3 regions of the Vallitalea guaymasensis genome follow, and region 1 is predicted to be linked to each of the others. Evidence: riboswitches for the same ligand, from Rfam matches in the RefSeq annotation. Region 1 holds a riboswitch; each other region holds the start of a gene.
What was found. Region 1 has a riboswitch for cobalamin ahead of HYG85_RS03265 (hypothetical protein). Riboswitches for the same ligand answer to the same signal wherever they lie in the genome.
Positions count from the first base shown of each region.

Region 2: linked by a shared signal. The riboswitch ahead of HYG85_RS04005 (ABC transporter substrate-binding protein) and the one ahead of HYG85_RS03265 (hypothetical protein) in region 1 are both predicted to bind cobalamin.
Region 3: linked by a shared signal. The riboswitch ahead of HYG85_RS17300 (ABC transporter substrate-binding protein) and the one ahead of HYG85_RS03265 (hypothetical protein) in region 1 are both predicted to bind cobalamin.

Region 1 covers NZ_CP058561.1:722,610-733,475, reverse strand. Annotated here, with positions in the region: gene HYG85_RS03290 (ABC transporter permease) at 1-578, shown strand, start outside; gene HYG85_RS03285 (ABC transporter permease) at 575-1,417, shown strand; gene HYG85_RS03280 (ATP-binding cassette domain-containing protein) at 1,398-2,156, shown strand; gene HYG85_RS03275 (ABC transporter ATP-binding protein) at 2,153-2,926, shown strand; gene nikA (nickel ABC transporter substrate-binding protein) at 2,982-4,646, shown strand; cobalamin riboswitch at 5,030-5,178, shown strand; gene HYG85_RS03265 (hypothetical protein) at 5,344-7,695, shown strand; gene HYG85_RS03260 (S-layer homology domain-containing protein) at 7,768-10,866, shown strand, end outside.
Region 2 covers NZ_CP058561.1:891,664-902,529, forward strand. Annotated here, with positions in the region: gene HYG85_RS03995 (ABC transporter permease) at 1-447, opposite strand, end outside; gene HYG85_RS04000 (ABC transporter permease) at 449-1,387, opposite strand; gene HYG85_RS04005 (ABC transporter substrate-binding protein) at 1,387-3,036, opposite strand; cobalamin riboswitch at 3,241-3,384, opposite strand; gene HYG85_RS04010 (hypothetical protein) at 3,469-3,792, opposite strand; gene HYG85_RS04015 (C47 family peptidase) at 3,799-4,902, opposite strand; gene HYG85_RS04020 (GTP pyrophosphokinase) at 5,356-6,885, opposite strand; partial or broken gene HYG85_RS04025 (PhzF family phenazine biosynthesis isomerase) at 7,102-7,770, opposite strand; gene HYG85_RS04030 (hypothetical protein) at 7,935-8,465, opposite strand; gene HYG85_RS04035 (hypothetical protein) at 8,595-9,845, opposite strand; gene HYG85_RS04040 (MBL fold metallo-hydrolase) at 9,994-10,713, opposite strand.
Region 3 covers NZ_CP058561.1:4,039,679-4,050,544, reverse strand. Annotated here, with positions in the region: gene cobM (precorrin-4 C(11)-methyltransferase) at 1-151, opposite strand, end outside; gene cbiT (precorrin-6Y C5,15-methyltransferase (decarboxylating) subunit CbiT) at 423-1,004, opposite strand; gene cbiE (precorrin-6y C5,15-methyltransferase (decarboxylating) subunit CbiE) at 994-1,617, opposite strand; gene cbiD (cobalt-precorrin-5B (C(1))-methyltransferase CbiD) at 1,610-2,731, opposite strand; gene HYG85_RS17315 (precorrin-8X methylmutase) at 2,718-3,362, opposite strand; gene HYG85_RS17310 (cobyrinate a,c-diamide synthase) at 3,366-4,742, opposite strand; gene HYG85_RS17305 (sirohydrochlorin cobaltochelatase) at 4,739-5,515, opposite strand; cobalamin riboswitch at 5,660-5,806, opposite strand; cobalamin riboswitch at 6,041-6,246, shown strand; gene HYG85_RS17300 (ABC transporter substrate-binding protein) at 6,470-7,567, shown strand; gene HYG85_RS17295 (FecCD family ABC transporter permease) at 7,567-8,577, shown strand; gene HYG85_RS17290 (ABC transporter ATP-binding protein) at 8,564-9,376, shown strand; gene HYG85_RS17285 (hypothetical protein) at 9,455-9,991, opposite strand; gene HYG85_RS17280 (hypothetical protein) at 10,083-10,866, opposite strand, start outside.

The DNA of each region.
Region 1 (10,866 bases):
TATTGTCTGCACTTAAAAAAGATAAGATAGTGGATCAGGTCGTGAGAGTAATTACATTAATGGGTATGTCAATCCCTTCCTATTGGATTGGATTTATGCTGATATACCTTTTCTCTATCAAGTTAGAGATATTACCATTTATATTCAACGATTCTTTCAGCTCATATATTCTACCTAGTTTTACTTTGGCTATACCGTTTATAGCAACGTATACCAGAATGGTCAGAACCAATATATTAGAAAGAGTAGAAGAAGATTTTGTTGTATATGCAAGAGCAAGAGGAATATCTACCTCCAAGATTATGTTAAAGCATATATTAAAAAGTTCAAGTGTATCCTTGATCTCTCTTCTAGGGCAGAATATTGGTAATATCTTAGCAGGTACAGCAGTCATAGAGACAGTATTTTCAATAAAAGGATTAGGCAGATATGGTATAGATGCTATATTTACAAGAGATAATCCAGCCATTAATGCATATGTTGTCATAATTGCTTTTTGTTTTGTATTTGTTAACTTAATATCAGATGTAGTAGCGATGAAATTAGACAAAAGAGTAGGTGAAAATAGTTTATTATGATAAAGAAATTTATAAAAAACAAAAAGTGTAAAGTTGGTCTGATAATCATTTTAGTAATAATCGTTTTCGGTGTCATTTACCCTATTGTTTCACCAAATGACCCATATGCAGTATCATCAGCAGATAAGTACATAGGATTATCAACAAGATTTCCCCTTGGTACAGATAGCTTTGGAAGATGTGTACTGACAAGGATAGCAGTAGGAACTAAATACTCACTCTTGGTATCTTTTGTCATAATAGGAGCAATTTCTGTTATCAGTCTATTAGTAGGAACGATTCCTACTTATTACGGTGGGAAATATGATCGGGCTTTTGTTGCTGTCTGTGATGTGATCATGGCTTTTCCACAAATGATTTTTGTTCTCGTCCTCATTGGTATATTAGGAAAAGGGATTGGTAATCTTATGATTTCTATGATTATATCTCAATGGGCATGGTATGCAAAATTCGTCAGAGGTTATGTGCTAGAAGAGAAAAACAAAGGTTATGTAAAAGCTGCTATAGCCTCTGGTACCAAGAGTTACAAGATAATCTTACGGCATATAATACCTAATATCTTACCTGCTTTTATTGTATATGTAAGTGTTGGGATGGGACGTGTAATATTAGAGCTTTCTGCATTTTCATTCTTAGGTCTTGGAGTAAGTCCAGAGATTCCTGAATGGGGAGCTATGCTCAATGAAAATAGAAAATGTATATTTACCCACCCAGAGTTGATGCTTTATCCTGGACTGTTTATATTTTTTACAGCCATGGCTTTTAATTTATTAGGTGATGGATTGAGAGATATCTTTGACCACAGAAAAGGAGGAGTAAATGAATCAGTTTGTAATTGAAGATTTAATAGTGAAAAATGCAGATAGATCTTTGGTTGATTCCGTTAATCTATCTGTAGAAAAAGGAGAGATTCTTGCAATAACAGGTCAATCAGGTAGTGGAAAAACCTTGACATTCAAAGGAGCTACAGGATTACTGACCTCAGAACAATTAACAGTTGATGGCAGAGTTAGATGGAATGGGGAATATTATTCTCCAAGTGAGATGAAAGCTTTTTTAGGGAAAGAGATATCTTATGTCATGCAGAATCCTATGACTGCTTTTAATCCTGTTATTACTATAGGTTCACATTGCAGAGAAACTCTCAGGGAGCATTTGAAGGTAAGTAAAAAAGAAGCTGACAAGATTGCAATTGATTGGTTTTATAAACTTAATTTAAAAGATGCGAAAAGAGTATATAAAAGCTATTGTTATGAATTGAGTGGTGGTATGTTACAGAGGGTTATGTTAGCTCTGGCAATGGCTGTTGGAAGTAAAATGATAGTGGCAGATGAACCAACAACAGCTCTTGACACCATAACCCAAAAAAAGATTCTGTCAGAATTCATAAGAATCAATAAAGAATATGGAGTAACTATTATTTTCATATCCCATGACTTTGGAATTATCAGTCAAATAGCTAATCATATAGCGGTAATATCAGAGGGTACGCTTATTGAGTATGGAAGCACAGAGAAAATTTTAACTAATCCAGAAAAAGAATTAACTATTAAAATGCTAAAGGAATTAAGTATATGATTAAAATAAAGAATCTTAGCAGGAAGTATGGAAACAACACAGTACTTGATAATGTTAGTTTTCAAATTAAATATAAACAAAGTACAGCGATAGTAGGAGAAAGTGGTAGTGGAAAGTCTACCATAGCTAATATTCTATTAGGTTTTTACAAAGAAAATACAGCTGAGATATCTTACCAAGGAAGGTCATTGAATGAATTCAATAGTAATGACTGGAAGAATTACAGGAAGGATATACAACCTGTTTTTCAGGATGCCAAGAATAGTCTTGACCCTAGAATGAAGGTAAAAGATATTATAGCCGAACCTCTTTGTAACTTTACAAAGCTGAGTAAACAAGAAAGATACAATAAAGTAAAAGAAATATTAGAACTTGTTGATCTTAATAAAGAAGATGGAGAAAAATTTCCCCATGCATTTAGTACTGGTCAGCAAAAAAGAATCAACTTAGCAAGAGCAATCATATGTAATCCTAAAATAGTAATCCTTGATGAATTAACTTCTGGTCTTGATCCGGAAATAAAAAATAATATAATCGATTTGATAAAAAGACTTCAAGAGGATTATAACATTACATTTATTGTCATAACACATGATATTAGTGTCGCTATGAGTTTAACATCTCATATTATTATTCTTAAGGAAGGGATAGTTGTTGAAGATGTAATACATTCCAATGATATTTCCAATCTAAAAACAAGTTACGCTCATGAACTAATAGAGGCAGTACCAAAACTAAAATATATTGAACTTATTAAAAAGAGTGTATAGATGTTTAAGTTCAATTTATTTAAATATGTAAAGGACAAAGAAAGGAAGTAACAAGATGAAGAAAATTATAAGTATTTTACTAATAACAATGTTATTTACATTATCATTAGCAGGTTGTTCAAAATCTGATGATAATGAAAAATCTGTATCAAATGATAATGCTGCTAATGACACAGCTAAAAAAGATAATGCAGACAATAAAGGAAAAGCTACTGATGATGCACAAAAAGATGAATTAGTTATTGCTTGGGCAAGCGATCTAGATAATTTTGGTCCACTTACATCAGAAGATGGATACAGTCATGAAATTTTAGGGCTTGTATATGAATCATTATTAAAATATGATGGTAAAAAAGCAGTACCTAATTTAGCAGAAAGCTATGAAGCTACTCCTGATGGAAAAGAATATACTTTCAAACTAAGGGAAGATGTGAAATTTTCAGATGGGCTTCCATTGAATGCTGAAGCAGTAAAACAAAACATGGATGGAATACTACTAAATGCGGATAGATTCTCATGGATGGGAGCTATTGGAAAATTAGATAAAGTTGAAGTGGTAGACGATTACACAATAAAATTCGTATACAAAGAGCCATATTACGCTGCAACTCTTGATATGTGTTCTCAGTTTCCTATAAGAATGATTAGTCCTAATTCCATGCCAGATGATGGTAATACAGCTGGTATCCTAAAAAGTAGTGTTGGTACAGGACCTTATGTATTAACAGAGGCTATAAAAGATCAGCAATATGTGTTTACTGTAAATGAAAATTATTGGGGAGATAAACCAGCCTATAAAAAAGTTATAGTAAAAGTAATACCTGATCATGATTCAAGAGTTATGGCATTACAAAGTGGTGATGTTGACCTTATATATGGTGCAAAACAATTATCATATGAAGCTTATGCACAGTTTACTGATAACAAAAAGATTGGAACAGCTTGCTCAGAAAGTGAATCAGAAACTAGAAGTATCTTAATGAATACAGCTAATGAAGTATTAAAAGATATGGATGTAAGAAAAGCCATATTATGTGGAGTTAATAAAAAAGTTATTATAGGAACAGTTCTATTAGATATAGAAAACAAAGCGGATACAATATTAAATCCATCATTAACTTACTGTGATGTAGAAGTGGAACCTTACGAATATAATAAAGAAGAAGCTTGTAAGATCTTAGATGAAGCAGGATGGACATTACCAGAAGGTAAAACAATCAGAGAGAAAGATGGTAATAAGCTTTCATTAAATCTTATGTATGTAACAGGTAGAGGTGCAGAAGAAAGTATTGCTCAAGTTTTTGCTTCTCAAATGAAAGAGATAGGTATTGATGTAAAATTAGATGGTGTTGAGTTAATGGTTTGGGGTTCAAGAGGATTTGAAGGTGATTTTGATCTTTCTTTCAATGCAACTTATGCAGCTCCATATGATCCACATACATATATCGGTGGTATGATGAGTTATAGTCTAGACAATCCTGCACAGCAAGGGTTAGATAATAAAAAGGATTTAGATGAAAAAATATTAAAGCTATTCTCTATAAATGATGAAAAAGAAATTAAGAATTGTTATGATAGTATTTTAAAACAATTACATGAAAGTGCAATGTACATACCAATATCATATCAAAAGCAAATAGCATTATATAATAAAGACGTTATATCAACTGTAGAATTTCCTAGTATACCTGGTCAATTGGATATGATGTTAATAAAGTAATGTTAGGTGATAAGTAGAAAATATGAATGTATATAATTCGTACAATGTAATATAAAATAAGGTCATTGGAAATCTAAGTTTTCAATGACCTTATTTTAAGTTATAAACATAATATGGTTTATAAAAATATACTAGAATAGTATATAAATTAATATTTATCTGTTATTTTTTAATAGTTAAAATATATTATAATAACTATTTACATTAATCAAACAAAATGTTACAATGTAGCTGTCGAGAAAGAGAAAATATTATTTTGCTTTTTCTTGGACCTAATAGTATATGTATCAAGTGTACTACTGTAGGTATTTACAAAAAAATTTAATAAAGGCAGTTTGAGAGGAAGGTCACAATAATTAGTTGTGAGTGAATATTAAATATTCTTCGGTGAAAATCCGACACTGTCTCAGCAACCGTAATGTCAACGAAAGGACAATATACCACTGAGAATTCCATTTTAGTTGTGGAATAATCGGGAAGGTGTCTTAGTAGGAAAACCACACTGTAAGTGGCAAATGGCTAAGTCGGGATATTCTCACTCTGTTTGTTAAAATGTAATGCAAATCCCTGAGGTTGGAAGGCATAAATAGGTGGAATCTTTATGTTCTAAACCAAGTATGTCAGGGCGCTCTTAGGAGTGTCCTTTTTAGTGCACGGAACATATGACTAAGTAAACAAAATTCGAGGAGGAAAGAAAATGATTTTATCAAGAAGCAAAAGAAAAAGTTGTGCAATCTTACTTGCAGTGGCAATGATTCTTACAATGATGCCTCTTACTGCAAAAGCAGCAGCACCTACAAATGTAGAAGTTTATTTATCAGGTGCAACAAATCCAAATCCTACAGTAAATACACAAGACGGAGACACAGTAGAAAGTATATATACTCGTATTACAGGTCAAAGCTATCCATGGACAGTATTATATGAGATTAATGGAAAAATGGGAGCTGTAGCACCTGGCAGTTGTATTGTTCCAGACAATGCATATATACAGTATTACACTATTAACAACTATCAGACAGATGTACTAGCTACAATTAGTGATTATAGTTTAATAATTGCAGATGGTAAAATTAAGGTTCTAAATGGTAAAGAATATACTTGGAAAGGACTAGAAAAAAGTATTAACATGTGTGTACCATTTGTTAGAAATGCAAATGTAACAGTTAATCCTAAGAATTTAAGTACTCCATTAACAACACCAGTAAAGCTATCAGATTATGCTGGTATTGAAATGAAAAGTACTGGCGGTATTAGTACATATATGCCTATAGAAGTTGTAGCTGATTATGATGCTTATACAACAGAGCTAAATGAAGGATTAGAAAAAGTCATAGCTATAGCTGATTCCTTTGGTATCAATACAAGTAGCGCAGTAAATGCACTAAATGGTTCAGATAATGCTGTGAAAGCTACTGAAAAAGTAGCTCTGGGAGAAACTATCATTAATGCTTCTATCAATAATGATATTCTTCTTAGTAAAGTAACTTTTAATGAAAGTGTAGCAGTATCTGCTCCTTTTGATCCTTATGTACCAAGCTATACTTTGATATCAACTACAGGTAGTGATATTGTTCCAGCTACTTTCATTATAGAACCTGTTGCTATGGCAAGTGATGCAACAGTAACTTATAGTACTACTGATTCCAATATTTCATTTGCAGGTAATGTAATTTCTGCAAGTACAGCAGGAAATCACAGTTTCTCGATTAAAGTTGCAAAAAATGGTGCAGAGAGAATATACGATTTTGCCTTCACTTGTGATGCTCCTATCGTTGCAGGAGATCCATCTGTTTACGCATTTTTACCTGCTCCTGGTCAGTTTACTAATGAAGGTGTGACTGTTGGTGGATGGGGAGACATCTATCTTTCAGGTACAGATGGTATTAAATTAATGGCAGATAATGTTTCATCTACAGGTGTATCACTAGGATATTTTGGTGGATATACAGTATTTGATATGAAAAATATTGATAACGACCCTAATAATAAATATGGTGTGGATTTTATAGTATATGGTAATGCTTTCTGGAATAACTCTGAACCAGGTTGTATTCAAGTAGCACAAGCTGATAGTCAGGGAAATCCTGATACTTGGTATGATATTGCAGGTTCATTATATTATGAAAATACTACTAAAAAGAACTTTAGTTTAACTTATGAAAATCCTAATCCTAATGATAATACAAAATATACAGAAGCAGGAAATAATCTTGGGAAATTAGATTCTATTAATTATACTGGTAGTGCAACTGGAACAATCACAAAAAATACTTTCCATAATCACAGCTGGTTCCCACTTAATTGTAACTACTTTACAGGAAGAAACGGTAACCCTGCTTTAGACAAGACAAACAAATTGTCATTTGCAGACTATAATGATTCACATAACAAGTTGACATTAACAGGTACAATGCTTGGCAGTATTACATCTACTAACACAACTACTGGTTTTGGTTTCGGTTATTGTGATGTTCACCCTAATGGTAGCGGAGATAAATCAATAGCATATAATCCATATGGAGTAGCTGCAATTACTTCAACTTTTAATTATAATACTTACATTAATGGGACAGGCGGAGGAGACCCTATTGATATCAGCTGGGCAGTAGATGCAAACGGAAACCCTGTTAATCTAGATAATATTCGTTTTGTACGTATTTATACAGGGGCTGCAGCTATGAATGGTATATTCGGTGAAATCTCTACTGAAGTTTGTGGTATTAAAAAAGCTACTGGTACAGGTGATGGAGAAGCGGTAACAGGTTTACCAACAGTTATTGACTACATGACTGATTTAACTGTTACTACAAGTAATATGAGTACTCAGACTGTTACATTAGAAGATGGTATAGTTGAATATGAACTTTATAGTATCGCTGATAATGTATATGTTAATGGAACAAAAGTAACTTGTGATGATACTACACCATATGAGTTATCATTAACTTTAGCTAGAGGAGATATTAAATATGTACAAATCATTACTCAAAATGGTGCAGAATCTCCTTATATTACAGTATTTAAATTCGTTTATCCAGAAGTATAAATAAAAATAATGTTTTAGGGGACTCATTAGAGTCCCTTACTGAATAATAAAACTACTAGTAGGTGAATATTAATGAAATACTATAATAAAATATCTTTCATCTCATTTTTAATTGTATTAATTATATGCTTTAATATGGTAGCTATAAATACCAATGCTGAAGAACTAAATCCAGTATCAGTTACATTATCTCAGGAATCTTCTTTAACATTGACGAAAATTACTGAAACTGGAGATATGCCATCTTCATTAGGAGCATATTTTATTTCTGTACCAAAAGATACACAGTCGATTAATGTAAAATTTAATAGTTTATCAACTGATACACATTTTTTAGCACCTCGTGGTGCAAGAAAACAGATTACAGGTAATAGTGTTAAATCTAATGCAAGAATTTCAAGTGAAAATTTTCTGAAATATAATAATGTAAGTAGCAGACAGTTAAGACGTTATATTACAAACTGTTTTAATGTAGAAACACTAGAATATACAATTAGCTTATCATATACACCTGGATTTCCAATTGATCAAGAGAAATTACAAGAAGAATATACAGATATATGTTTTGACCCTAATTTAAAATATCAAGAAATATGCATTTACGAATATAAAGTACCTGTAAAATTAAAAGCAGTAATTCTTGTTCAGATAGGTGAATCGTCAACTGCAAAAATTGATGATTCTATCTTAAAAGATTGTATTAACAAAGCAAGATTAGTATCCTCCGAGACATACTATACAATTGATGATAGATATAATGGAAATGATTCCAGTACGATAAATTCCAGCGACAAATCAAAAGGCTTTTATAATAATCTACAGCTTGAGTTAGCTAATGTAAGTAAGCTGTTTATTGATAATAATCCTGAAAATGATTTAATAGCGGGTATTACTCAAGAGAATGTCGATACAGCAACTACTAATCTTCAATCTGCAATTAATAGCTTAATTCCAATTACTAATGTTAACCCAACATTACTATACGAAGCTATAAAAAATGCAGAAAATACATATAATGATTCATCCATATATACAGCCAAGTCATGGTCAGCATATCAAAACGTACTGAACAATGCTAAAACAGTACTTACTTCTCTTTACATTCAAGATGGTGAAGATAAAGGTAAGCCAACTGACATTAATAAAAACACTTATCAATCTGAAGTTGATACAAATACTGAAAAAATAAACAAAGCAATTACAGGACTAAAAAAATTAATAAATGCTAATGATCCTTCGGGTAGCGATTTAATTGATGCGGGGGAAAAATATGAGAACCTAAAAGCTTTAATAAATCAATTTAATCCAGAGGAACTTATAGAATCTGATTATACTTCAGACAGCTTTGTAACATTCATACAACAAAGAAACATAGCAACGGATTGGTTAGATAATAATGAAAAGCCTAATGGTACAACAGGAATACCTGTTTATGAAAAACTAAAAGAAGTTTACGACGATTATTGGAAATCATGTTATGGTTTGACATCAACAAAAGAAAAAATAAATGTATCTTTTAAGGTAATAGATACATCTGCTGCTAGAAAAAAAGAAGCTTTTGATACAAAATCAGGTATCTATAATTTAACTCTCTCTAGTGGCGCATCTTTACAAGATGTTTTCAACCAGATTAATGGTATTAACATACATGGGGACTATGGAATTTTTATTAATGGAATTATGATTGATGCACCAAGCCATGATTTAACAGCATTATTTACTTTGAATCTTGGTGATTCAATAGGTACATCCCAATATCCATTAAGCAGTATAAAAGTACAGGATAAGGATGAAGTCGTTGTAGCATATTTAGACGCACCAAGGCATGGTTCTTCAAGTGGAGCTAATCTAGAGGGATATGAAGCATACAAAGTACTTCCATATGTTAGACTGTCAAAAATCACTAATGAAAATATGAATAATAATGTAGTAGAGACAAGAGCCGGACAAGCAATTTCATTTAATGTAAGCTCAGTTGCTGCTAATCTTAGTGATTATACAGGAAAAGATGAGCCTTTTACAGGAGCTACGGTTTTTGTAAGTTCTGCTGTAGAAGAAAAGAATAAAATAACTACTGCAAATAAGGAAACTACTGCTTTTACAGATGATAATGGTAACTGTAATTACACTTTTTACGAGGAAGGTTGGCATTCATTAAGTGTTCATCATAAGGAAGCAAATAATCTTGAAAGTAAAAAGGTTACTGTTACAGGAGTTATAGCAGGAGATACTATACTTGTACATGTAAACCCAGCTACTGAAAATGAAACTAAGATAATTAAAGATAAAATGCTGACTGAACTAGAAGAAGCATATTATTCCTATAGACAAACTAACTATGACGCTAATAAATGGAAAGAGCTTTCTGGATTTTATGAAAACGGTAACACTAAAATTACTAATTCAGTAACACCATACGAAGCAAAAACAGCATTTGATACAGCTGTTAATGGTATGAAAAGCATAGAATCCATAGACCATAAAACAGTTATAACACCTATACGGGAAGTATTAAAATATCTGCCATCTATAGATGAAATGGATCAAAACAGGCTCTGCCAATCAGATATACCTAAATTAGAAGAACTATTTTCTAAATACAATGTTTTGACGGAATATCAGAAGAAGTTATTCACTTTTTTAGAGGACAGACATATTAAATCTCTATTAAAGGCATACGCAGATTCTAATAATGGAAATAATTTACCAGAATCTAAAAAATATAAACTTACTATCATTGATGAAACCAATAAGTTCAATCAATTTAATGAACATTTATATTGTATGGTAGATGGTAATATCATAAGTTCTGCTAGACCAACAAAAATTGTTGGAGAAGTTAAAGCTAATATTAAGGTAGGTTTACGATACAAGGGAAGAAACATTGTAGGAGATACATGTGTAGTAGAGAGTTTTTCAGATGATATAAGTGTTTATAAAATGCATAGTCCCTATAAAAGCATCCTTGGAGAATTTTTAATGCCTCATCACGACGTAACTATAATTGTAAGGTCAATAGGTGGTGACGAACCTACAATTGATGATGAAACAAAGTTAAATAATGCCAAAGAGGCTGCTAGAAATGCTGTAATAGCGACTTATTCAAATTATCACAGTGAAGACTATTTGGATGATGATTTCACTAGACTTACTCAGGCTAAAGATAATGGG
Region 2 (10,866 bases), 170 kb from region 1:
GACTTCTACTCTTATAAGCCTTGAAAATGATACCCATGAATTGACCACAATGGCTATAATCAAACTTCTCATGGATGGTCCAAGTATACCTACTAGAGCAATCATAATACTTGTCCCTGGTAATCCCATGAATATATTTGAAACAGATGTAATGAATGAATCTAATGCACCACCATAATATCCTGCTAATGCGCCAATGATTATACCAAGACACATAGATAATATGGTTGCAATCAATGCCAGTAAAAGGGATTGTCTTCCACCATACAATACTCTACTAAAGGTATCTCTCCCCAGAGAATCTGTACCCAGCAGATGTGTCTGGCTTGGTGGTTCCAATTTTGATTTCATATCTACTGCCAAGGGGTCGTATGGAGCAATTATTGGTGCTAATATACTCAATAAAATAATCAGTATCAAAACACTTAGAGGTATTTTTATTTTCATATTAGCACTCACTTTCTTTTATTTTAGGATTTATAGCAAAATATAATAAGTCAAGACCTAAGTTCACGAGTATATAGGTGGTTCCTGTCAATATGACATATGCCTGAATAACATAGTAGTCCCTTGCATAGATGGATTCAATAGCATAACTGCCTATTCCTGGAAGGGCAAAAATACTTTCAACAATACTTGAACCACCTAGAATAGCTGCAAAATATAAGCCTAGATAAGTAGAAACTGGTATAATTCCATTTTTAAATATATGGATGATTCCTATAGTATAACTTCTAAGCCCTTTAGCATTTGCAAGTACAATAAATTCTTTTGATAATACTTTCAGAAAACTGGCTCTTGTAAGCCTTGCAATAAAACCAATACTTGTAAGGGATACAACAATTGAAGGTAAAATCAATGATTTCTCTGATTCATAACCACTTGTTGGCAAAATTTGTAATGTCTCAGCAAATATGGTAATAAGAATTATTGCAAGCCAAAAATTTGGTATAGATGATATAAGTGTACAAAAGAATCTTAAAGAACTATCTATAAAACTGCCTCTAAATAATGTCATGATGACACCTATCAATATACCAAACATACTTGTAAGTATAAAACCATACATTGCAAGCTTAAGAGTAATAGGTAATCTCCTCGCTAATTCTTCTCCAATGGATTCCCCAGTATATATACTTTGTCCAAAATCAAGTTTAATCACTTTTTTTAACCAATTAAAATATTGTTTATGTACAGGTAAATCCAAACCAAGCTCATGTTGTTTCTCTTCTATTTCCTCATCACTAGGTTCTGTTATACCATCCCTTGTAAGAGAAATATATGCAGGATCTCCTGGAGACAATACACCTAGTAGAAAAGCTGCTAATGTGATACCTATAAGTACAGGAATCACATTTAGCATCTTCTTTAATATATAGCTACCCATTACTCAGCCCATTTTGTCTTTTCAAGAGATACGCCGTAATACATAGCTTCGTAGCCTTCAATTTTTTTGTTGTAAGCAATTAAGTTCACATCATTAAAATATGGAACAGCTGGAAATTCATTGACTGAATACCCTTGAATCTTTTTATATATTTCCTTACGCTTATCCATATCTGTTTCGTTTTCAACATCAGTTATTAATGTATCTACTGTTTTATTGGAATAGCCAAAATTCCATCTTTTATTTAATCCATTGTCAGTTTTCATCATAGTTTTAAACAGAGTGTTTGGCTCAGCACTGGATAATCCTTTTATCTTTAAGCTGATATCAAAATCACCAGCCTTAACCACATCATTCCATGCTGAACTTTCAAGAATTGTAATCTCAGCATCTATTCCCAGTTCACTAAGTTGAGACTGCAATAACTGAGCTTCTTCTTTGTTTGGGTATCTATCCAGCTCACCTTGTCTTAAAACGAAAGAAACCTTCACTCTTTCATCACCAAGGACTTCTTTTGCCAATTTTTTTGCCTTTTCAACATCATGTTCAATATCAAATTCTTTATAGAAAGGAGTACATGCATTAAGTACATTTACTGTAGGTTCACCTAAACCTGCATAAAAACTATCAATAATCAATTGTCTATCAATTAATAAACTGACTGCCTGTCTTAACCTTAGATCATTAAAAGGCTCTTTGTTACCATTCAAAAGTATGTAATGGGTAATTGTACTTGGTGTGTGTGATATGCCAAATCGATTGTCTTTTATTAATTCCATAGCCATCACAGGCTGAATAGCCCCAAGATCGATAACACCCATTACCTCTTCTGCTTTTAATGCAGCAAATCGTGTATCAGGTGATGGGATAACTTTTATTTTAATTCTTTCAGCTAATGCTTTTTCACCATAATAATCATTGTTTTTCTCGATTACACAATACTCATCAAGAACATTTTCAGTTAATTTGAAAGGTCCAGTTCCCATAGGAAAACCATTGAAATTACCTTCCTCATCAAAATTATTAGGGCTGAACATAGCACTACCAAAATCAGTCATTGAATAATCCAATGTTGGCAAAGGATTTTCAAAGACTAATTCTATTGTATAATCATCTTTTTTATTCACTTCAAGCAGCCCTGGATATGTTCTGTTAATATCCATCCCATAAAAACTTGAAGACTTTTTCCCTAGTTTCATTCTATCAAAATTAGCAATGACAGCATCTGCATTAAACACTTCTCCATCATGGAACTTGACATCTTCTCTTAACTTGAATGTCCATACAGTATAATCTTCGTTTGCAGAATAACTTGCTGCAAGTTTTGGCTTAGGACCATAATCTGAACCTTTTGTAATAAGTGGTTCCCATACCATCAATGCAGAACTACAGTAATAGGCATCTTTTTCTCCAGGTGCAATATTCCTTGTTCCTGCTAGTACAATCTCTTTGGATTGGTCAATTAACACTTCTTCATTCACCGGCTTCACTGAATCTGTGTTATCTTCTGCACCATTATCTACATTTGCTGATCCTGATTTTTGTTCTTCTTGTAGATTTTGGTCCGCCTTTATGTCTTGATTATTCTTACATCCTGTAATCATCATAATGAGAACCAAAAAAGTTACTAATACTGCTCTTTTTTTCATTGTTTTCTCCTCTTCCTTATTTTTATATTTTATATGGGACTCCTTATCCTAATATAGAGACTCCACATTAAAACAATTTGGTGAAAGAGGATATAAAACAATTTAATTCTTTTAATAAAAAAAGCCCTTAACAAACGTTAAGAGCCTTTAACCCATTTATAAAAGCAACTAAAATGATAAGTACGAATTTTATCCCCTTTCGACTAATCTAACAATATTAAGGCAGGTCTCCTGACTCGTAGTATAAAACATAACATCATTACTACTTACAGTGGTGGGTCCGTGTCAGACTTTAACTGACTTTCCTATTCTCCTTATTGCTAAGGCACCTTAATATATTTATATTCAATTTTAATTTTCTTACTTTGTATGTCACTAACATTATACCTTCAAAAATCAAAGAACACAATAGTTATTAATAAATTATCTATTCTATATTGCTTTATTATCTTTATCAAATCTTACCAATTCATCATTTTCAAGACCTTCGTTGAATCTTAGATAGATTCTACTCTCATCTTCATCTACATAAACTTTTGCATTCTTATATCCATCTTTATTTGCTTGAAAATTTTGTGTTGGCATTTCACAACTATTAATTGTTTCACTAATTGTTCCTACATATGTTATTGATTCCAGCATATTATTATATGGATATGATTTTGGCAATTCTGTAGATATACCATATAGGTTGCTGTCATACATTACATATGGTTTTTTAACAATTTTACTTTTACCTTTTACTTTATTATTCATTAGGATCTATAATTTGCTCCAATCATATATTGTAGTATCCCACTTAAAACTTGCTGAAGGATCTACTGTATATACTTTTGTATCCATTGGCATTGTTTCATAGTATTTATACCAAGGATTCCATATTGAATAAGTGTTGTTAGTTTTATCATAACCTCTAAGCACTAATGCATGTCTAGCTCCTTCGTAATCTCCTCTTCCTTGGCATCCTATATACATTGGCTGAGAGTTGTCTATTTGTGATACAACTGAACTAAGTGATAATGTATATGATCTCCTTCTTGGGTAAAGACCTTTCCTCTGTGCATATCTGATAAGTTGATAGTTAGTGATATACTCGTCTTCTAATTTTTCACTATTTGGATGATAATATTTCATTATATCTTTTGCGAATACATTAGTATGAGTCTTGTATCTAATTATTGCAGCTCCAGCAAAAGCTGAACACCATGATTGTTGCCCTTGAGTCTCAGCTAAATCAAGAGATAGATTATTAGAAGATACACTATCCAAAGAGAATAATTGTCTTTTTGAAGTATGTAAACCTTTAATAATATTTTTATCATTTTTTTCATTTATGTTTACTGTAATATTACTATAGTTTTCATTATTTATTGAGTAATTGTTAACCCTTCTACCTAGAGGGTCCTTTTTAATTGTAGTAATCTTATCGTTAATTACTGTTACTACATTTCCATTATTCATAGCTAATCTTGCAGGACTATTTGTTGTTGTTTTACCACTAACACTTAAAAGTTCCTTTACTAAATAAGGAGATAATATACCTGTAATATTTCCATCTACTTCATACACTCTAAATGTATATTTAAGATGTCCTTTTTGAAATACAGGAAAATAAAACACATCAAGATCGGATACATTTTCTTTTTCTATACTGAATACCTGTCCTATTGTAATATCTTCTAAACTAATTTCACCTTCATTGGATTTAGAGTTTAGGAAATTGTTAATATTATTATTAACATAATTATGTATATTCTGAGGGCACTCCTTAGTTAAAAGATATACACCCAAATCACTTGCATTACTAACTATTGTAGTAGATATAACTAGACATGCTGCTAATAATAGACTTAAAATTTTTTTCATTCATTCTTCCTCCCTATTCTAATTATTACTTTATAATATAACCTACTTGTTGCCGGTTACATTTCAACTTAATATATATGTGAACATAATTTATGTTGATTCTTGTAACTTGAATGTATCTAGAAATGTCATTTTACATTTATCTTCTATCACCCCTTTCATTAATACATTATACAATTAATTTTTTAAATAATTTGTAGATTTGTGTTAATAATGTATTATTTTTAATATTTTTAGTATAAATACTATTATTAATATACATTTTAATGTTAAATATAGTACTAACTTTAATATTATAATTTAATTATACATATTTTAAATATGTAATAATTTTCAATATTAAAATAAGTAATACTTACCTAAATGGTGGATTTTTATTATTAGATATTAAAAAACGCCCATCAGGGCGTTTTATTGAGATAAGAATATGTTATACTATACATTTCTATCATGTTATAACTTGAAAAGTTTCAAGGCTTTATCCGCTTCTATTAAAGATAGTGATTCTAATTCATGGGTATATCCTAAGATATCTTCACTAATTCCTATTATACTTGATTCCGTCTTAGCTTTTTTCAAGAATCTCTTTACTTTTGACATTTCAATTTTATAATCAAATATGGATAGAATCTTAACCTGAAAATATTCCAGATATATTTCTTTATATTCTAACCAATCCTCATAGTTTTGAATGTTTTTACATATAAGTCCAACTATATACCTTAGTGTATGATTTATCTCCTCTATGCTTGTATCGTAAATGAACTTTATGGAATCAATCTTCTTAAAAGTATATACAATGGTTTCTAGTAAATCCTCTATCATTTCCTCTGCTTGTTTATCTTCAAATAACACATATAGTTTTGATAGACTTCTATTTTTACTGAACCTCTCCTTTATAAATTGGATGAATGTTTCAAAATCCTCAACATTATTACCAAGCTCTATTTCAAATAATACTCTAAAGAAGATATTCCATTGAAAATCACTATTAATTGAAGCAATGATAGTTTCTCCCATAACTCTAGAGAATTCATCTTCTAATTCTATTTCTCTTTCAAATACTATCTCATGAGTAAAATCAATCTCATTCTCACTTATATCATTGAGTCTTGAAAATGTTTTTACCAGTGTCTTATTATAATCGTCCAAGTTTTCTGCATGATTGGACCTGAAGATATATTTCATAATGGTATCACATGATTTTCTAAAATCCACAATAAAACCAATGCTACTCTTTATCTTTATTGAAAAGATATCATAAATCATTTTTGCAAGAGTAGTTTCAATTTGATTTTTTCTAACTGATGGACTGATTGTATTTAGTTGTTTAAATTGATCATCAATAATATGTAATTGCTTATCTATCATAGAAAGATTTTCGTTTATGGACCCCATGATATCTTTGAAAAAACTGTCCCATATGGTGTAATTATTGTTTTTATATATTATCTTGTGTTCTATTTCCCCCCAAAACACATTAACAAGGGATTTTATTTGAAGTTCAAAATTAAATAATTCATCATCATATTCATAGACCCCATCTATCCTATATATTTCAAAACCATTTTTTTGTTTTTGGGGCTGTGGTCCATCCAGTTCCAGTCTAATGTTTTTGTTAAGGGAGTTATAGTAATATCCATCTGAGTGGCACATACTAAAACATCTCTTCAATATTTCATATATTTTATATTCGTCTTCAATGAATCTGCACTCTATTCTTATACCAATCAAGTCAGATAAATTGGATATAAATTCTTCTGGGGAATCATATTCCTTATAGGAATTATTTCTGATAATCTTTTCTTTTAAACTAGGAACTGATTTTACTCTTCTATTGATGTTCAAGTAACCATCGGTACTTACCTCTAATAATTCTTTTAGAAAAACTTTTATTTCATTTGATGCTATTTCCAAATCATCTGCTTTATCTTCTAAATAATTCGTCACATCATGTATAAATCCAAATAGCTTTAATTCCATAATTCCTCCTATGCATCACGAAGTGTATCTATTTTCTTGTAAATTAGTGTAGTCTTTCCCTATACTTTTATTATACAGTATAAACAATAAGTCAACCATATTTTTTTATATAAAATACTCAAAAGCAAAAAATTACCCATTTTTCCATAAAAAAAGATGACCCGCTATGAGTCACCTTACCCTTTAAAATATATATTTTCTCATTTAATACTAAGATTATATTATTAATTCTGATTGAAATACAGTAACTGCTTTATTTTCATCTTTTGAATCTTGGGTAAAAACATAATATCCATTACATTCTATGATTTCGCTCAACTGAGAGAGTGCATTATAATTGGGTTTCAGTTGATTTAATATTGTGTTGCTCTTTATGCCTATCATAACTTTTGAGTGACCTGTTGAAACAATTTGAATAGGACAATTTTCCAATAGATCATTTTCATTAATTCCCAAAGCTGATAATAGAGTTTTCTTATTTTCATCTTCAATATACATACCAAATTCTATTTTTCCCTGTGTCATAACTATTTTATAATCATCATTTTTCTTGATTATATCAACTGGTAGAATCCCTGCTCCTGACTTTTGTTTAATTCATGTAGTATCAAGGTTATTTTCAACAGCCAATGCATAGTGTGCTGCTATAGTAGCATGCCCACATATTGGAACCTCCTTAGTAGGAGTAAAATAACGTATATAAACATTATAATCTGCTGTATCTGAAGAAAAAACAAAGGCTGTTTCAGAATTGTTTAACTCTCTTGCTATTTTCTGCATATCGTTTTCAGTCAAACCATCTGCGTTAGTTATTACCCCAGCAGGATTACCTGTAAACTTATCTTTGGTAAATGAATCTATTTGATATAAACGATATTTTTTCATCAAGTTTACCTCCTAAAATAATACAATATTGTACTAAAACATTACCCCTGGATTATATAGACTTAATTACATATGTAATATATTATTTATTATAGCGTAATGGCAAAGCTGTACAAGTACGCACTTTTTTCTTAGTTACTTACTCTTAAGAAAGTGACCAGAGTTTAGAATCTTAATGAATCCAACTTAATTATTATTTCCTTCCATTCCTTAACAAGCAACCTATTGTAGTCTACTTCATTTGTATTCATATAATTTTCTAGATCTTTGTAGCATATTTTATGTTCTATCAATACTTCTTCTATCATTTTGTGTATCATCAAAATTTCAGAGTAATTAACGTCCTTTAAATCATCATGAAGTATTTCAACTAATCTATTATCAAATGTATTTTTCTTACCTGAAAAACCTGACATTCCATATGCTCTACATATCTCGTTGTATTGATCATACATTTCAAAACTAAGCTTATATATTTTTTTGTCCCGATCTTCTTGTATTTTGTCTTGTTCTAACAATCCAATGATTCCAAAATTATTTACTGCAAAACCCCATGATTCAATTACAATATTAGAATCAACATAACTTTTCAACTTATAATATTTTGAACTTAATATTATTACCAATGCACTTAGAATAACTATAACAATAGATGAAATCTTATTTTTAGAAATATATTTAATCAATCTCAACATTAAAACCCCCTTAAACCACATCATCACTTAAAATATTATCCTATATTAAATATATGCGTAAATTTACTATAATCTAGATTATAGCATATTTCCCGATATATATTAACAAAATGATATTTCCTAGTAGTCTTAATGTACAACTTTCAAGAAATTCCTTAAGTAGTCTATAATTTTGTCCATCCTTTTCCCAGGGCGAAAGAAAGCAAATGGTAAACAAAGTATAATAGTCCCAACTACAAGAACCACTACTGGCGGTAGCGAATTCATCATGGCACTAAGTTTTTCTTCTCCAAAAATTAACATTGTAATTACCATAAAAATATAATCAACATCCAAAGCAAAGAAAGAACCAATGAGCCATTTTCCAATCATAGCTATCTCATAACTTAAAAGCCACTTTAAAATCAATGCTGAATAGCCAAGAAAAATTACTAAGCTTACAATAGCTCCAATTGGCATACCATTGTCAAAACAATGACCAATCGTAACCAGAAAAAACATACTAAACATATAAAGCAAATATTGAAAAGGTTTAAGGAAAAACATTTTAATTATTGTGTCAGCAGACTTTATCTTCTTCTTATTATTATTTTTCTTATACCTCTTGTTCGATTTTTCTTCCTTTTGGTGTTTTTTATAGGAGTTTTTATAAGATGGATTCCTGAATACTTGATAAGCCAATTTTAAAAATACCTTAGACATTTCCAAGAAAATAATATTAAGATATATACCAATACATACCAATGATCCTTGATAGATTGCATATAGAATAGGATAGATTCCATGTAATACAGTAATCTGTGTAATCAACAACAAAATATATTGTCCAAATAATACTATAAGAACAGCCACAGCAGCAATATATGTAGCTAATTTTATAAATCGTGTATATATTTTATTAAGCTTTATTAGGAAGGGTCGTTGTTGAATTCCATCAATACATCTAAGTATATGAATCAATATAAGAAAAATGCTAAAACCCATAGCTATAATTACCAAGTTAGTGTATTGTTGACAATCTCTGTCGTCCAGTGCTAATAATACAAATAGGTAAGGTATATTAGCCGCCACAAAGGACATGACCCCACTACCTATCGCTACTAATGGTTGTGTCTTATACCGCACAATAGGGATAAAATGAAGAAACAAAATTACCCAGTTACAAAGAATAAAAGTAGATAAAGATTTACGAATGTCTTCCCAAATAGGATCAATTAAAGTATTATCTTTGATTCCAACAATGATAACAATTGCAAATATGGTACTTAGCAAACTCATTAAAAAATAGAAAACGATTTGACTTTCTACATTATATTCAATTTCTAATACATTTCCTTTAGATACTTTACTATGTACTTTATTAGTAATTTTTTTAAGCATATGAAACCTCCAGTTATTGTGAATTTTCCATATTTTATCATAAATTCAAGTTTTAGTAAATAAAAAAATCTTCGTTTAATCTATCTGGTTAAGTATTAAAAGAAATAGGTATCTGATTAATCCAATCAAATCCTATTTCTTCGTCTTCTCACACTTCTACCATATTATCTTTTTTATTTTTGTAAATGTTCTTTTTAAGTTTTTCTATTCCAAAAATTTCTCCATGTGCTGGATATATATTCTTGACATTTTCCTTAATAAGCTTCTCCCAGCTTTGATAGTATTGTTTTAAATCAGTAATAAAAATGACACAATATCTTGTTCCCATAAAATTCATCATATTTGCAGCTGCATCACCTACAATACAAATCCCATCATCCAGTAGTAGTGAAATTGAATCAACTGTATGCCCTGGTGTATAAATAATTTTACCGGGAATATCTATTCCAATTTCTCTTAATGTAGTATCCTCATTAATTATAATATCATTATTGTCTACTCTATAAGCTGGAAAAGCAAAGTCCCATTCTTTATTTAACTTCTTAAATATTTTTATCATCATATTTACTCTACGGTTAATATATCCGCAGCCAGAAGGCATATCGTTTTTTCCCTTTGCAACAAGAGTTACACATTTTTCATGCATAATAATTTTACAAGATTTATTACAAGTCTTAATTTCATTTATTAGACCTGCATGGTCATCATGGTGATGGGTCAATAAGATATAATCAATATCTTTGATGCTAATATTTAGATTTGACAAATTCCTGTAAAACAATGCTTTATCTTTTTGATAGCCTGTATCTATGAGTAAATATTTATTCTTAACAGGAATTAGATAACACATTGTTGCACTTAATTTCAATTTGATTATTTCTATAATTTCTCCCCCTTTCTATTTGGATATTTAGATAATCACATTACTTTAAAATCTTACAGTTTTATCCATTAATGTTTTAGCAACTAAAATATATCATGAGTATAAAAATTTGTCAATATTCTTTAGCTACTAAAATAT
Region 3 (10,866 bases), 2.3 Mb from region 1:
TAATAACGTCTTCCTTACAATAAGTATCAATCAACTTAGGATTCACCAAAGACCCTGCATATATAACACAATCAGCCTCTTGTAAAGCCTTCATCCCCTTAACCGTAATTAACTCAACATCTCCTGGTCCTGCTCCTACGAATAAAATCATAATATGTACTCCTTTATCATATTTTTTATGCTTAATGTTTTTATTTTCTTGTATATACTACTATTTCCAGTAGCCTAGTCGGTGAGTATATATACAAATAAAGCGATTTTTAAATATTTGATTAGAAAATCTTAGTGAGTGGAAATAAATATTACGTTAAGAACCTTAACTGTTTGACCAGCGGGAGTTGTTAAGGTTTAGTAATATTTATTGTAACGAACTTAGTTTTTCTTCAAATATTTGATATGAGCTGTTTTGTATATATACTCAGCTACGGCAATTTTGCAGAAATAACATAAATCGGATTATTAGCTTTCATCATCCATCCACCTAACTGATGCCCCTTCGCCACCTGAACCAATGCAACATCAATATCCATGAATCTACCCTCTAAGGCACTAAGAATCTTATATGTACTATCCAACAATATAGTATTAGCAACAAATACTCCACCTGACTTAAGATGGTTCAGAACAAAATCAATTATCTCATCAATCTTCCTGCTCCCACCTCCTAGAAAAATACTGTCATAATATTTCCTAGGTATATCCTTTGGTGCTGCTCCTTCAACTATCTGGACATTTTCAAGTCCAAACTTCTTAACATTCTTCTCTGTCAACTTGACAGCTTCTGTTTTCTGATCAATAGCAGTAACTTCACCTTCACTACATATCAAACCACACTCAACAGTTATACTGCCTGTACCACAACCAATATCTAAAACATGGGAATTAGAATTAAGTCTAAGCTTAGATACAGTTATAGCTCTTACCTCTGATTTTGTCATCGGTACTTTATCTCTAATGAATTCATCATCTGGAATACCAAACATATACTTTTTATTAATCTTCATTTTCAATCACCACCACACAAAGCACTGAATAATCCTGCTTCACAATATTCTCTGGAACATCAATAGTAATCTTTTCGTCATCATATGAAAGATTTTCTCCAACAATCATTGTAACATTTGAAAGTCCTGCATCTATTAACTGTTTAGCAATACAGCTTGGAGAATTCTTCTTATCAGTTAATAGAAATATACCTTTTTTATCCTTTAGAATATCCATCCATCTGATTTCTCTTCCATGCAAACTATACAATCCATAATCCTTATAACTCTTACCGATTCTACTGAACAAATATTGGTAAGAACTTATTCCCGGTATTACATCAATACATTCCTTACCTAACTTACTCTGTAAATAATCTAATAAACTGTAGAACCCTGTATCTCCTGAAACTATTACAACTATCTTTTTTTCATTTCTATTAGCTGATATATAATCACACATACCTTGAAGATTGGAATCATATGCAAACACTTCTTTTTCATAAGAAGCAAAAATCTCTAGATTCCTCTTTCCTCCAACAAGAACATCACATTCTTTAATAATTCTATAGGCTATTGGAAGAATATAATCTCTGTTACCTGGACCAATACCAATCACATTTACTTTATTCATCCTTAATCTCTCCTATGATAGATTGAACTTTATCACTTATGGCTAACAGCTCTGTCATATTGAAATATAGTACACCTATATGTAGATTACCATAAATATAACTTTCACAATTATCAGCTGCCTTGTTAGCCAGTACTGTAAATACTTCTTCCATACCTGTTCTTTTAATAATCTTAGCCGCTTCATCAGTGGTTGTACAATCCATGATACTTATCAGGTCTTCTTGTTTCATACCCATTACACCTAAGTAGGCAGTCAATATTTCCATTCTTGTGGAACTTACTCTGCTGTGAGTATAATATATACCCCCTGCTGGCTTGATTAATTTTCCTATATGTCCAGCGATAATTATTTTTCCAAATCCTAATCTACTACATTCTTCTAATGCAAAACCTAGATAATTACTCATCTTAACCATAGAGATATTATCTATACCCGAGTACTTCATAAACAATTTTTCCCCTATATTACCAGGAACCAGTATCACATATTTTTTATTCTTCTTATGAGCAATCTTAAGTTCAAGTGCTATAGTCTCTTTTAACGCATCTTCTGACATAGGCTCTACTATTCCTGTGGTTCCAAGTACAGATAGACCACCAATGATTCCTAATTTGGGATTAAATGTTTTCTTAGCCAATTCTTCTCCCATAGGAATACTAATAATAACATCTACACCAGTACCCTTTTCAAATATGGCTTGTACTGATTCTCTTATCATTCTTAGTGGAGTTGGATTAATGGCATAATGATTAACAGGTATCTGTAAACCTTCTTTGGTAACTTTACCGACTCCCCTACCTCCAGTAATATTGATTCTATTATCATCTCTTAAGACCACTTCTGCAAAAACTTCTATACCATTAGTAATATCTGGATCATCACCAGAATCCTTTATTATACAACATGATGCTTGTCTTTCATTATATTGGCATTTATGTACATCAAGATTCAACTCCCATCCTTTTGGTGTATCAATCTTGACTGATTCTACAATCATTTGGTTCTTCAACATATAAGCTGCCGCTTTTGTTGCAGCAGCGGCACAGGATCCAGTTGTATAACCTGTCCTTAGTTTTTTGCACCCTTTGTAAACATACCTACTGTTTTCCAACTTTTTTCACCGCTTCTCTTAATACAGCGTTAATTATTGCAACTGCAATAGTACTTCCACCTTTTCTTCCTTTTGTTATTATTGATGGAATATCTTCATCCCATAGAGCATCCTTAGATTCACAAGCTCCAACAAATCCTACTGGAACCCCGATAACCGCTTTTACAGTGTCTAACTCATTCTTGTTTTTCTCATCTATAAGACGAAATAGTGCAGTTGGGGCATTTCCTACAGCAAATACTTTATCCCCTGGTATCTTAAGAGCTAAATCGACAGCTGCCATGGAACGTGTAATTCCTTGTTCCTTAGAAATCTTATAGGCTTCTTCAGAACCTACTAGACATTCAATTTTTATACCTAATTGTTCTGTAAGTTTTTTGCTTACACCTGCTTTTATCATCTGTGTATCAGTAATGATTGTACATCCTTTTTCAAAGGCTTCTAAAATGATATTTTCAACTTGCTCTTTGAATAATAGTATATCCTCATAAATAAAATCTGTAGTTGTATGAATAACCCTTTGCATTATACTAAGTCTCAATGGTTCAAGGTCTGTATTTTTCATACTATCATATATAATCCTAAAACTCTCATCTTCTATTTTTCTTGGGTTAGCTATAAAATCATGCATTATTTATCTCCTTTTATTTTTTACGGTTAACGCAGTGTCTAAAAACTTCTCTGGTATAGCGGTTTCAGCTGGAAAATATATATGTGGATACATTCCATATACATTCTTATATAGTTTTCCGCAATGCCATCTCTTATCCTTCTTAGAACCTGTAATGTACGTAGGTTCAACTGTTCTATCAACAACTGACCTGTGAAATTCATGTGCTCTGAATTCTGTATCTTTATTGAATATAGGAGTATCATTATCAGCCCTTACAGAAACATAACCAAAGTTTTGAAGTCTTTTCTTCATATACGCTCCACCTTGGAATATCCCTACCATCTTATATGTTTCATTTTCCAGATTGGTTATAGTCTCATGAAGATACATATAACCTCCGCATTCTGCATAAATAGGAATATCCTCATTAGCTTTCTTTCTAATATCTTCCATTAGACTAGTATTGCTTGACAGTTCTTTAGCAAATACTTCTGGATAACCACCTGCTAAATATATTCCATCACATTCATCAGGTAATTTATCATCTTTCAAGGGACTGAAATAATGGATTTTCGCTCCTGATTCCTTCAACATCTCTATATTTTCATTGTAATGAAATGAAAACGCTTTGTCTTTTGCTACTGCAATATGTACATGGTACTGATTACTTGTTTTAACGCTATCAATATCTTCTAATGGTTCTGTACTTCCAGCTATTTCAACTAACTTATCAATATCTATAGTATCAGTAATGATATCTCCAAGTCTATCAATCTTAGATTTTATATCATCTATTTCACTACTTTGAATAAGTCCTAAGTGTCTGCTTTCCAGTTTCACTTCATCCAGTTTTGGCAGATATCCTATTACAGGGACATCTGTATTTATTTCAATAGTTTCTTTCAATATTTCATAATGTCTCTCTGACATTGGAAGATTGATTATAACCCCTTTTATAGGAATATCTCTAAAAGTCTTCATACCATGAACTAGTGCCGCGGCACTTGTTGACATTCCTTTTACATTCATCACTAATATTACTGGTGATTTCAATAGATGGGATATATGAGCTGTACTTCCAAGCATAGGCTCACTGCCATACCCATCATATAATCCCATAACACCCTCAATTATACTTATATCTGCATCATTATTATATTTATCAAATAAATATTTATTAACATTATCTTCTAAAAGCCACCCATCCAGGTTAATGCTGGGTCTGCCAGTTACCACTTCATGGAATCCTGGGTCTATATAATCAGGTCCTACTTTATAAGGCTGTACCTTTAACCCTCTTTTACATAATGCAGCCATTAATGCTATGGTAAGAGTAGTTTTACCTGTCCCACTATGTGGTGCTGATATAATTAATCTAGGTTTTGCCTTAGCACTCATTGGTTATTCACTGCTTCCTTCAAGTGATTAAGATAGATTTTTCTAATGGCTTCATTACCACCTAATCCTTTAGTTATTGCTCTAACCTCAATACCGTTAGCAATTAATATATTCTTCCATGAATCTTCCTCGTCACCTGCCATATCATTGTGTGCATGATCTCCTGCAACAACCAAGAACGGCATTAGAACAGCTTTACTGTATTTACCCTTTTTCAACCTTTTTATAACTGGTTCTATACCATCTTCTATAGTCCCCATAAATACTGGTAAATCCTCATTTTCAAGAAGATATTGCATATAGTAATAACTGGTATTAGCATAATGCTCTGTACCATGACCCAGTAATACAACCGCTTCATTAGGTTCTACCTTAGGAATATAAGTCTTTAATGCTTCTATAACCGCTCTATAATCATTTTTATGATATAATAATGGTTGTGAAAGTGAAATATGTACATTCTTGTTATGATTCATCCTACTTACTATAGTTCTTATCTTATCATATTCAAAACCTGGTATTATATGGGTTGGTTGAACAATTATATGTTCAAATTCTTCAATTAATTTTTTCAAAGCTTCATCTGGTGTATCAATATGAATACCTTCTTTTTTCAACTTTCTAATTATCATATTGGATGTAAATGCACGTACCACCTTATAATCAGTAAAAGTATTTTCTATCAACTTTTCTATAGGTTCTATCTGCTCTTTTCTTGCATTTTCATAACTACTTCCAAAACTCGCAACCAATATCGCTTTTTTCTTCTCCACAACAACTTCCTCCTTTTAATTCAACTTAAATATAATAAAAAACTCTTACCTACAACGAGATAAGAGCATGATATACAATATTTATTAATAATATAATAAATAGTTACACCCTCTGTCCCTCGCAAAGTTTTTACGTAAAATAACGTAAGTGTATAAGATTAAATAGGTACTCTGACTTCAATAACTTCCATAATATAACAGAAATCATTTACACAGTGGCGTGACCGTTCAGGATTCCAACCTGATTCCCTTTGAAGATATCCAAAATATCCTCAAACATACATCGCTATCTAATCATTATTCAATTTAATCTAATAATAAATCATCTGTAGCTTCATGTCAATAAAACATCATTAATGTATCATTCTATTTTAGAAGAAAATAACATATACTATTTTGCAAATACCACGTCCGAACAAAATAATTTTTCTGACTTACCTGCACAACATAATTTTATTTTTATAATGCATTACAACTCTAAATCACATTGACATTACTACAAAACTATGATACTATTTCTTTAAAATTTAATAGTTATTTAAGGGTGCTTTATAATGTTGTTCAAACAAAGTCCAACATTAAAAGATAATAGGGAATGAGGTGTGAATCCTCTACAGCCCCCGCTACTGTAAGTAGGGATGAAATCTTAGATATATCACTGGGAAACTGGGAAGATTAAGAGAGTAAATTGAGCTACGAGTCAGGAAACCTGCCTTTAAAATCCATGTAACTAACTTCGGTGGGAAGATACGATTACATTAATTGATTAATAAATTTATCTTATTATAAATTATTTAATTCGTTAATATAACTTACAACTGATAGTTGTAAGTTTTTTTATTTTTTACTATCTCTACAAACCGTTAGCTATTCTTATTTTCATGGAAGATAAACCTTCAAAACTATTGAATTAATACAAGCTACTATTAAAAGATTTTCTAGGAGGACTTAATAATGAAAAATATGAAACGTGTTGCTATTTTATTGATTTTTATATTGACCGTTACTTCATTCAGTGGATGTTCAAAACAGGATTCATCAAAAACTACTGTTACTCCAGACAGCACTGAAAAAACAACTGATGAAAATAAGGATACAGAAAAAGATTCAGAAACAACAAAAGATAATTCAGGAAAAGACTCTGTCAATAAAAATTCAGAAGAATTACCAGAATTCATAATCAAAGATACTGACACAACTATTACATATTTAAACCCAATGGGTAATGAACAAACAATCACTAAAAATCCAAAAAAAGTTGTTGTACTTATGAATTCTATTCTTGATATCTGGTATCTAGCAGGTGGAGAAGCCATTGCTAGAGTAAGCGGTTCAACTAATGTTCCAGAAGCCGCTAAAGATATTGAACAAGTTGGTAAAGTAAACGCACCTAGTGTTGAAAAAGTATTATCTCTAGAACCTGACCTAGTTATACTAAGTTCTACTAGAAGTCAACACGTAGAAATGGAAGATATATTAAAAAGCAATAATATAGAATGTGCATATGTCGATGTTAGTAATAATCCTTACGAAAGATTTAATGATGCACTAAGATTATTTACAAAAATCACTGGTAGAGATGATATTTACGATTCAGAAGTAAAAGCTCTCAAGGAAAATGTAAATAAAATCTGTGAAAAAGCTAAAAAAGAAGAGCAACCTGATGTATTTATTTTATTCGGTTCTACAAAATATGTAAAAGCAGAACTTTCAACAGGTCTAGTAGGAAACATGCTAGAGATGCTTGGAGCTAACAATATAATTACTGACTCACCAGTTGAAAATAGTTCAAAAGTAGATTTTAGTTTGGAAAAAATCCTTGAAAAAGACCCTGATGTAATATTAGTTGTTACTATGGGGGATCTTGAAAAAGTTAAAACTCGTATAAATGATGACTTAGAATCAAATGAAGCATGGGCTACACTTACAGCAGTAAAAGAAGGTAATGTACACTATCTTCCATCAGATTTATTCCATTACAAGCCTAATGCAAGATATCCTGAAGCATTTGAATATTTAGCTAAAATATTATATCCTCAGGTATTTAAATAATGAACGATTTAAAAAACAGACATTCTTATAAGATTACCGTACTAATAATTTTGCTAATTATTACTTTCATATCATTTCTTTTCAGTATTAGTTTAGGTGCTTTTAAGATATCAGTTCCAGAAATATTAAAAGCTATATTTATTGATGAAACAGGTGTCAATAGAAATATCATATGGAAAGTAAGAGTTCCAAGGTCACTTGTAGCTGGAACTGTTGGTATATGTTTGTCTTTGGCTGGAGGCATTTTGCAGGGGGTAATGAGAAACCCCCTAGCCTCACCTAATACTATTGGTGTATCCTCTGGGGCAGGATTGGGCGCAGTCTTTATTCTAGTAGTCTTTCCTGACTATGATTTCCTTGTTACACCAATTGCTTTTGCATTTGCATTATTTACAACTATGCTTATATACATACTATCTTGGAAGAATGGTATTAAACCACTTAGAATGATATTAGCAGGTATAGCAGTATCCTCATTCTTGGGAGCTTGGATTAATACTATACTTATATTCTATCCAGATAGAGTACAAAATGCATTAGGATTCATGGTAGGAAGTTTAGCCGCCAAGACTTGGAAGGACTTCTATGCTCTATGGCCTTACGCACTATTTGGATTGATATTAGCTTTCTTCTTATCCAAGAAATTAAATATATTGATGCTTGGTGATGAAATAGCCACCGGACTAGGACTAAAAATCGAGAGAGTAAGAAAAGTTTTTATTGCTTTAGCTTCATTACTGGCAGCCAGCTCAGCAAGTAATGTTGGTTTGTTAGGTTTTGTAGGATTGATTGTACCTCATATAACAAGACTTATAATTGGTTCTGACTATAGATATCTATTTCCTGCAAGTGCTTTACTGGGAGCATCTTTGATGATGTTTTGTGATACAATCGCAAGAATAGTTATGGACCCTGTAGAAATACCTGTAGGTATTGTTATGTCAATGCTTGGCGCACCATTTTTTATATTCCTATTGAGAGGCGGTTTGAAAAATCGTGTTAAGAACTAATTCAGTAACTATAAACTATGGCAAAAACAACATAATAGACAACCTTTCTTTAAACATAAAAAAAGGTTCCATAAACACGTTAATCGGTACAAATGGTTGTGGTAAATCAACTTTACTAAAGGCATTATCTAGAAATCTAAAGCCTAAATATGGTGATGTATACCTTAATGGTAATTCAATTTTTCAGATGGATACCAAGTTATTGGCGAAAGAAATGTCCATATTACCTCAATCTCCTAATGCACCTGATGATTTTACAGTCTTTGACCTTGTTAGTTATGGGAGATATCCACATCTTGATTGGACTGCCAAACTTCATAAAGAAGACATTGATATAATTAACTGGGCAATAGAATTGACTAAGATGGAACACCTAAAAGATAGACAAGTTACCACTCTATCTGGTGGAGAACGTCAAAGAGCATGGATCGCTATGGCTCTATGTCAAAAGCCTAATATATTATTATTGGATGAACCTACTACATACCTAGATATCAATCATCAATTTGAAGTACTGGAATTGGTTAAAAAGCTTAATCATACAATGAAATTAACTATTGTAATGGTTTTACATGACCTTAATCAAGCTGCTAGATATTCTGATAAAATTATTGTCATCAAAGATGGAGACATATATAAGCAAGGTAATCCAAAGAGTATCATCACTAAGGAGATTCTCCATGATGTTTTTAACCTTGATGTTAGGATATTAATGGATGATTATAATGATTGCCCATTCTTCATTCCATTAATGCATTCTAATAGATATAAAAATCCGCTAAAAAATATATCTGTCTAAAGGAAAAGATAATATCATTTCAAGATATTATCTTTTCCTTCATAATCTTATTTTTTATAATGGTTATTTAACATCAATTTATTGTAATTTCTTATTATCTTTTAACATTACTCTGATATTTGTATATATATTCTTAAAGACTATATCATCATATTTTCTATTAATTCTATAACCTGTTTTTTCACTGTTATCATAAATTATTATGTTTTTTTTCAAATTATCATGTGTCACTTTAATTTGTTGAAGTAATAATTGATAGTTTTTTTCTACATTATCTAAATTATTCTCTTCTTTTAAAGTTATTAATATTTCTCCAAACCCAATATTTAAATAAAAACAAATATCTTCAAGATCACTATTTTTATCATATAATGAAATTAATTCCCCATAAATTTTAGCTTTATTAACATTTCTAATTAATTTATCACATTCTGTTATTGTTAAGTTACTATAATTATCAAAGTTAGAAACAATATCATCAAAAACCAAATAATAACTAAAATATATTTCTTCTATATTGTGTTTATTTACTTCATTTAGTTTTAAATAAGAATTAATTAAGTAAATATTAACTAACAATGATATAATAAACAATACTCCTATAACTCTTTTCATTAAAAATCTCCTATCATTATTAATAATAATTTAAATATTTCTACTTTTTTAGGATAGGAAGGGGCATCATAACATCCCCTTCCTATAATATTTATCTATAGTAACTGATATAATAATTAAAATGAATAGTCTCTTCTAAAACATTATACTGCATCCAACCATTTCTGCTATATACACTAAATTTAGGATGATAATATATTTTTTTTGAAGATGTACCATAGTCATGTAATTTCCCTTCAATTTTGAAATTTTGACTTTCATTTCTTAAATACTCTGTGCACTCTCCAGCAATAGCACGATTAACATTTCCAGTGCTTCCAAATATATTAGAAGCCTCTTGTTGGCTTCTTGAAGCTGGCCATGTTTCTTCACTGCCATTTAAATCTTGTTTCTTGTCATTTATCAATTCCGACCAAGCCCAATAAAAATTTGATGCATAAGGGCATCCACCTAAAAATGCTTTAATGGGATGATATGTTGTTCCTCCGGTATCTCCATAGAATCTTCTCATATAAAAGAACTCATTACTTGCATCGTTTGAAGATATTCCAACATTAATATTATCAAGCTGTAAATAACTTGTATTATCATATAAATTCACACTATTATCATTTTTATTATATAAATATGTATTGCTAGTAAGTACTTTTATGTTTAAATAAACTTCATCTTGTGAACTAGATCTTGGATAATCTTCTTGATATTCCCATTGAATGAAATTAGTTAATATATTCTCACTACCTATTGGCCACTCATTAGATTCTTTAAAATACCCAAAATAAGTATTAGAATCTTTTTCTAGAAAAACTTTACCTTCTTTAGTAAATGTATCAGAAGGTATAGAATCACTATAAGGTATATCTGGTACAGAAACA